Linked DNA regions of Collimonas fungivorans Ter331. Each later gene encodes a partner of the first gene's protein in a complex. Links are inferred from orthologs where the notes say so. Each region holds a gene or a part of one and is shown in the gene's direction. Other genes may lie near its edges.

Region 1 (3,225 bases):
GGCGACCACCAAGGCCAGTGCACTAAGGCCCAGCGCCAGTCCGCACAATAGGCTGGCGCGCCGCAATCTTGCATCGGCTTGCTGCGCTGCTTGCCGCATTTCCTGTTCAAGCAAAGGCAGCGCGGTCTGGAGCTGCTCGGCGAGCGCCTTGATGTCGCCCAGATTCTGCAGCGACGCCGCCTGCAGCTCGCTCACCTGCTGCTGCAGGATCTGCAGCTGGCTCTCTTCCGTATTTCCTTTGCGCCGGGTGAACACCGGCGCCGCGACGGAAATGATATCGCTGATATACGGCAGCACTGCTTTTGTTACTGACAACCATGTCGACATGCACTACCCTCCGGATTCTTTTCTTTGCTATTGGAATATCTGTGCATCGGCAGCCGTGGTATCGCCCGGGCGCAACAGGCGGCCGGCGGCGATCGTGATGGTCTGGCGGCACTGCATGGCGATCGAGGTATCGTGCGTCACCAGCACCAGGGTTGAGCCGCGCTCCTGGTTGAGGTCGAACATCAGCTGGATAACCGCATCGCCGGTAGCCGCATCGAGGCTGCCGGTGGGTTCGTCGGCGAACAAGAGCGGCGGCTCGGTCACGAAAGCGCGCGCCAGGGCCACTCGCTGCTGCTCGCCGCCAGACAGGTATTTCGGATAGTGTTGCAAGCGCGTCGCCAGGCCGACCCGCTCCAGCTTGGCTTGCGCCTTCTCTTTCGCGTCCTTGTCGCCGCGCAGCTCGAGCGGCAGCATGACGTTTTCCAGTGCGCTCAAATGGCTCAGCAACTGGAAAGACTGGAATACAAAACCGAGCTTTTCCTTGCGCAAGCCGGCCCGGCCGTCTTCATCCAGGGCAAAGATATCGCTGCCGTCGATATGCACGGTGCCCGAGGACGGCGTATCGAGGCCGGCCAGCAAGCCCAGCAAGGTCGACTTGCCGGAACCGGAAGCGCCGACAATCGCCAGCGTAGTGCCGCCCTGGACGTTAAAATTGATATCATCGAGAATTACCAGCTCGCCGCTGGCGTCGGCAACCCGCTTGGTCAAGCGCTGGACGTCTATGGCCGGGGCCGTTGCAGGTTTAACAGAAGAGGACTGATGCATGCAGATTATCGACTCCGGGTTGGGGAATGGTTTTCAGAACTTGACCGAGGGCTGGCGCCGTAAAATCGCCGGCCACCTGCGGCTGGCCATCCTGCTGCTTGGCCTGCTCAGCCTAGTATGGACGAACAATGCCTATTCTGCATCAAAATCGATACTGGTGTTAGGCGACAGCCTTTCCGCCGAATACGGACTGGCGCGCGGCAGCGGCTGGGTCGCCTTGCTGCAGCAGCGCCTGAAAGCGGAAAATATCGACGGCAGCGTGGTCAACGCCAGCATTAGCGGCGAAACCAGCAGCGGCGGCAAGACGCGCCTGCCGGCCCTGCTGCAGCGCCGGCCGGATATCGTCATCATCGAACTGGGCGGCAACGACGCCCTGCGCGGCTTGCAGCTGAGCGCTACCGAAAGCAACCTGCGGGCAATGATCGGCGCGGCCCAGCAAGCCAAGGCCAAGGTCTTGCTGGTGGGCATGCGGATTCCGCCCAACTACGGCCGCGACTACACCGAAAAATTCTTTTCGCTGTATGCAACGCTGGCCAAGCAAAACAAGGTGCCGCTGATTCCGTTTCTGCTGGACGGTGTGGCGGACAAGCCGGAACTGTTCCAGGCCGACCGCATCCATCCGGTCGCCCAGGCCCACCCGATCATGCTGAACAATGTCTGGACCGGATTGAAGCCCTTGCTGGCCAAATAGCATGCGACGCGCGTGAAATGTCGAGGGAACAAATCGCCGCATTCAAGGCGATCTTCCACGACAACCACCGCCTCTTGCAGAAACTGAACCAGCGCGACGTGAGCGAAGAATAATAAAAAAATGCCCATCCCGCTTGCGCCGGATGGGCATTTTTCAGATCAGCCAGGCTAATCAGTTCTGCGTCAGTTTTGCTTGGTGCCGTCGTCAGCCGGTGATGCGGTCACGACCGGCTTCAGGATCTTGACCTTGGCTTTCTCTTTCAGCACGTCCACGTAGGCCAGCATTTCCTGTTGCGCCAGGACGCCGGTGATCTGCTGCTGTTCGGCAGTGCGCCGGGCCTGGTCCTGCGCCGCCGGCTGGCCGACCTTGGCGATCCGGTACAAGCCGTAGCCCTGCTGCGGCAGCACTACGCCGACAAAGGCAGGCAGCTTGTTGACATTGGCCTTCATCACCGCCTCAAATCCGGCAGGATTGATGCCCTGGTTCTTTACCCGCGACACGGTCTGCGTTGCGCCGAAACCGCTGCCGCTGTCTTGCGCGCGCAAGGCAGCCAGCTTTTCTTCGCCGGCTTTCTTGGCCAGTGCAGCTTCTTCCGTGCGGGTGACCTTGTCGGTGATAATTGCCTTGACCTCTTCAAACGAACGCTTGGTCACTGGCTTGTATTCGGTGACATGGCCGGCGATAAACGTGTTCGGCGCGATCTCGACCGCTTCGGTGTTGTGCTTGTTCTTCAGCGACTCGTCGGAATACAGTGCAGTCAGGAATTTCTGGTTGTTGTAGGGAGCGGCGGCTGCGGCAGGATTCGGCTGGCGGCCGAGGTTCGCGGCCGACTGGATCTGCAGGTGCAGCTTGTCGGCAACCGGCTTCAGGCTGTCGGCCTGTTCATACACCGTGTTGCTGAAAGCTTCCGCCAGTTCCGTGAATTTGCGTGCTGCCAGCTGCTTCTTGATCTCGGCGCCGATATCCGCCTTGACTTCGTCCAGCGGCTTGACCACCGCTGGCTTGATGCCGGTCAGTTCGATGATGTGATAACCGAAATCGGATTGCACCAGGTCGCTGATCTCGCCCTGCTTCAGCTTGCTGGCCGCATCTTCGAAAGGCTTGACCATGCTGCCGGCGCCGAAATAACCGAGATCCCCGCCCAGCTCGCCGGAAGCGGTATCCTGCGAATTCGCCTTGGCGATTTTCGCAAAATCGGCCGGCGTCTTGCGCACTTGGGCCAGCAGGCCTTCCGCCTTGGCCTTGGCGGCAGCTTGCTCGGCGGCCGGCGCATCTTTTTTCACGGCGATCAGGATGTGGCTGGCGCGGCGTTCTTCCGGCACCGTATAGCGGGCGACATTCTGGTCATAATAGGATTTGATGTCGGCATCGCTGACCGTTACCTGGGCAGCAACCGCGGCGCTGTCGAGCAGGACGTAGTCGGCCTTGATCTGTTCGGGGAT
Region 2 (3,465 bases), 540 kb from region 1 along the record:
GTACATGGCGCTGTTCATCGCCGGCTGGTTCGGCCGCCTGGGCTGGATCGACCTGCCGCAGGCGCTGCAGGTGCTGGAATCGCCCTGGGTGATAGGCGTCACCGGTTTGCTGGGCGCCATCGAGTTCCTGGTCGACAAGATTCCCGGCCTCGATTCGGTCTGGGACGCGGTCCACACCTTTATCCGGATTCCGGCCGGCGCCATCCTGGCGGTGGCCGCCATGGGCCACATGGATCCGGCCTGGACCACGATCGCGGCGCTGATCGGCGGCACGTTTGCGCTGGGCGCCCATGCCACCAAGGCCGGCAGCCGCGCCATGATCAACACCACGCCGGAACCGCTGAGCAACTGGACCGCTTCGTTTGCCGAAGACGCCACCGTGCTGGGCGGCCTGTGGGCGGCGTTTTTCCATCCCTGGCTGCTGTTTGCCTTCCTGATCCTGTTTTTCCTGTTTGCGATCTGGCTGCTGCCCAAGTTGTGGCGCGGCCTGCGCTGGGTTTTCCAAAGGCTTGCTACATGATCTTTCTGCAGTCCATACGCATGACCCGCCGCGACTGGCGCGCGGGCGAATTACGTTTCTTGCTGATAGCACTGATCGTGGCCGTCGCCTCCTTGTCGGCGGTCGGTTTTTTTGTAGACAGGATGCGCGCCGGCCTGAGCCGCGATGCGCACCAGCTGCTGGGCGCCGACCTGCTGATTTCCGGCGACCAGCGCATCAGCCCCGGCTGGCGCAGCGAGGCGCAACGGCGCCGGCTGACCCTGGCCGACACGGTGGTATTCCCCAGCATGGCCATCGCCGGCGAAGGCGACAGCACCAGGTCGCAGCTGGCTTCGCTCAAGGCGGTCAGCGCCGGCTATCCGCTGCGCGGCAGCCTGGTGGTCGCAGACAAGCTGGGCGGCGCTGATGTGACTACCCGGGAAATCCCGGCGGCAGGCACGGTATGGCTGGACGCCAACATGTTGACCGCGCTCAATCTGGCGGTGGGCGATCCGCTCAAGCTGGGCGACCGCACTTTCAAGATAGCCAAAGTCCTGATGATCGAGCCCGACCGCGGCAGCGGTTTCATCAACTTCGCGCCGCGCGTGATGCTGTCCATGGCCGACCTGGCCTCCACCAACCTGGTGCAGGACGGCTCGCGCGTGATCTACCGTTTGCTGCTGGCGGGCGAACCGCAGCAGGTGCAGGATTTCCAGCAATGGGTGGAAAGCGACATCAGCCGCGAAAACCTCAAGGGTGTGCGCATCGAAGGCCTGGAAAACGGCCGTCCTGAAATGCGCGCCACGCTCGATCGCGGCCAGCAGTTCCTGTCGCTGGTCGGCCTGTTGTCGGCTTTGCTGGCGGCGGTCGCGGTGGCGATGGCGGCGCGCCGTTTCATGTTGCGCCACCTGGATGCCTGCGCCATGCTGCGCTGTCTCGGCTTGACGCAGAACCAGGTGACGCAACTGTATTTGCTGGAATTCCTGCTGGTCGGCCTGGCCGGTAGCCTGATCGGCGTCGCGCTGGGTTTCGGCGCGCATTTCATGCTGCTGGATTTGCTGGGCAAGTTTGTCGCCAGCGACTTGCCGCCCGCCAGCGTGATGCCTGCGGTGCAAGGCCTGGTCACCGGCTTGCTGCTGCTGGTCGGTTTTGCCTTGCCGCCGGTCCTGCAGCTGCGCAACGTGCCGCATAACCGCGTGATCCGGCGCGAACAGGATGCGCCGCAAGCGCTGGTGCTGGCCACTTATGGGCTCGGGACGCTGACATTTATCGGCCTGCTGTTGTGGCAGGCTGGCGACATCAAGCTGGGCTTGCTGACTGCGCTCGGCTTCCTGGGCGGTTTCGGCCTGTTCGCCTTGCTCGGCTGGCTGGCGTTGAAGGGATCGCGCCATGTGCGCGGCCTGTCGCGACATCCGAGCTGGCGTTTTGCGCTGACCGCGCTGCAGCGGCGGCCGGTGGCCACCGTCGTCCAGATCGTCGCCTTGTCGCTGGGTTTGATGGCCTTGCTGCTGCTGACGGTGATCCGCGGCGACCTGGTCGGCGCCTGGCGCCAGGCTACCCCGGCTGACGCGCCAAATCGTTTTGTCATCAATATCCAGGACGACCAGCGCGCCGACATCACGCAACGCCTGCAGGCGGCCGGCATCGCCCAGCCGCAGCTGTTTCCGATGATCCGCGGCCGCCTGACCCAGGTCAACGACAAGCCGATCACCGCCGATACCTATCCGGACGACCGCGCCAAGCGGCTGGTCGACCGCGAATTCAACCTGTCCACCATGAACCAGCTGCCGGCGCAGAATACGCTGACCGCCGGCCGCTGGTTTGACGATAGCCGGCCCGAAGCCTCGGTCGAAGAAGGCCTGGCCAAGACCCTGAACCTGAAACTGGGCGACAAGCTGCAGTTCGACATCGCCGGCCAGCTGGTGACGGCGCCGGTCACCAGCCTGCGCAAGCTGGAGTGGGGTTCGATGCGGGTGAATTTTTTTGTCATCCTTAACCCCAAGCTGATGGCCGAGATGCCGCAAACCTGGATCACCGCTTTCAATTTGCCGGATGCGCACATCAATTTCGGCAACCAGCTGACGCGCGATTTTCCCAACCTGACGGTGGTCGATATCGGCAGCGTCATCAAGCAGATCCAGGGCGTGATCGACCAAGTGGTGGCGGCGGTCGAATTCCTTTTCCTGTTTACCCTGCTGTCCGGCGCGCTGGTGCTGTATGCGGCGCTGGTCGGCTCGCAAGACGAACGCACCCGCGAAGCCGGCCTGCTGCGCGCGCTGGGCGCCACCCGCAAGCAGTTGTCGCAATCGCAATGGATAGAGTTCGCCCTGATCGGCAGCCTGGCCGGTTTCCTGGCGGCCAGCGGCGCGGCGGCAACCGGCTGGGCCCTGGCGCACTATGTGTTCAGCTTTACCTGGACCTTCAGCCCGCTGGTATGGCTGGCGGGGATGGCGATCGGCGCCGCCTGCACGTTTGCCGGCGGCTGGGTCGGCCTGCGCCATGTATTGAACCAGCCGCCGTTGCAGACCTTGCGCGAAGCCTGAGCCTGGTTATGTCAATTCGGGGATAATGGCGGCTTACGTTACCATTCTTCCCTATGACTACAGAACACACCACTGCCGCCAGCGAGCCGGCGCAACAGCAGGCCAGCCTCTACGACATGATAGGCGGCGCCGGCAAGCTGCGCGAACTGGTCGACCGTTTCTACGACCTGATGGACCTGGAGCCGCAATTTTCCGTGATCCGGGCCCTGCATCCGACCACGCTCGACGGCTCGCGCGACAAGTTTTACTGGTTCCTGACCGGCTGGAGCGGCGGTCCCGATTTGTACATAGAACGCTTCGGCCATCCGCGCCTGCGCGCGCGCCATTTGCCGTATGCGATCGCGACGCCGGAACGCGACCAGTGGCTGCGCTGCATGGCGCTGGCGATGCAGGATGTCGGCATGGAGGAAAGGCTGCAGGAGCATTTGCTGACATCCTTCTTCC

The links.
Region 2: the proteins of CFU_RS12555 (region 1) and CFU_RS14980 are in contact, whole or in part, in a cryo-EM structure (PDB 9GE8), measured with the Escherichia coli proteins. The link is inferred for Collimonas fungivorans Ter331 from one-to-one orthologs.

The regions. Positions count from the first base shown.
Region 1 is NC_015856.1:2,896,284-2,899,508, forward strand. Bases 26-2,936 are described here. They hold CFU_RS12555 (arylesterase), read left to right. Parts: upstream 26-1,090; coding sequence 1,091-1,783; downstream 1,784-2,936. Other genes in these bases: CFU_RS12545 (hypothetical protein), read right to left, coding at 26-327; CFU_RS12550 (ABC transporter ATP-binding protein), read right to left, coding at 355-1,092; CFU_RS12560 (SurA N-terminal domain-containing protein), read right to left, coding at 1,966-2,936. Also shown: more of CFU_RS12545, read right to left, coding at 1-25; more of CFU_RS12560, read right to left, coding at 2,937-3,225. UniProt on the Escherichia coli protein: TesA is a multifunctional esterase that can act as a thioesterase, lysophospholipase and protease.
Region 2 is NC_015856.1:3,433,182-3,436,646, reverse strand. The notes cover bases 120-3,270. They hold CFU_RS14980 (ABC transporter permease), read left to right. Parts: upstream 120-519; coding sequence 520-3,021; downstream 3,022-3,270. Other genes in these bases: CFU_RS14975 (group II truncated hemoglobin), read left to right, coding at 3,138-3,270; CFU_RS14985 (DUF4126 domain-containing protein), read left to right, coding at 120-520. Outside these bases: more of CFU_RS14985, read left to right, coding at 1-119; more of CFU_RS14975, read left to right, coding at 3,271-3,465.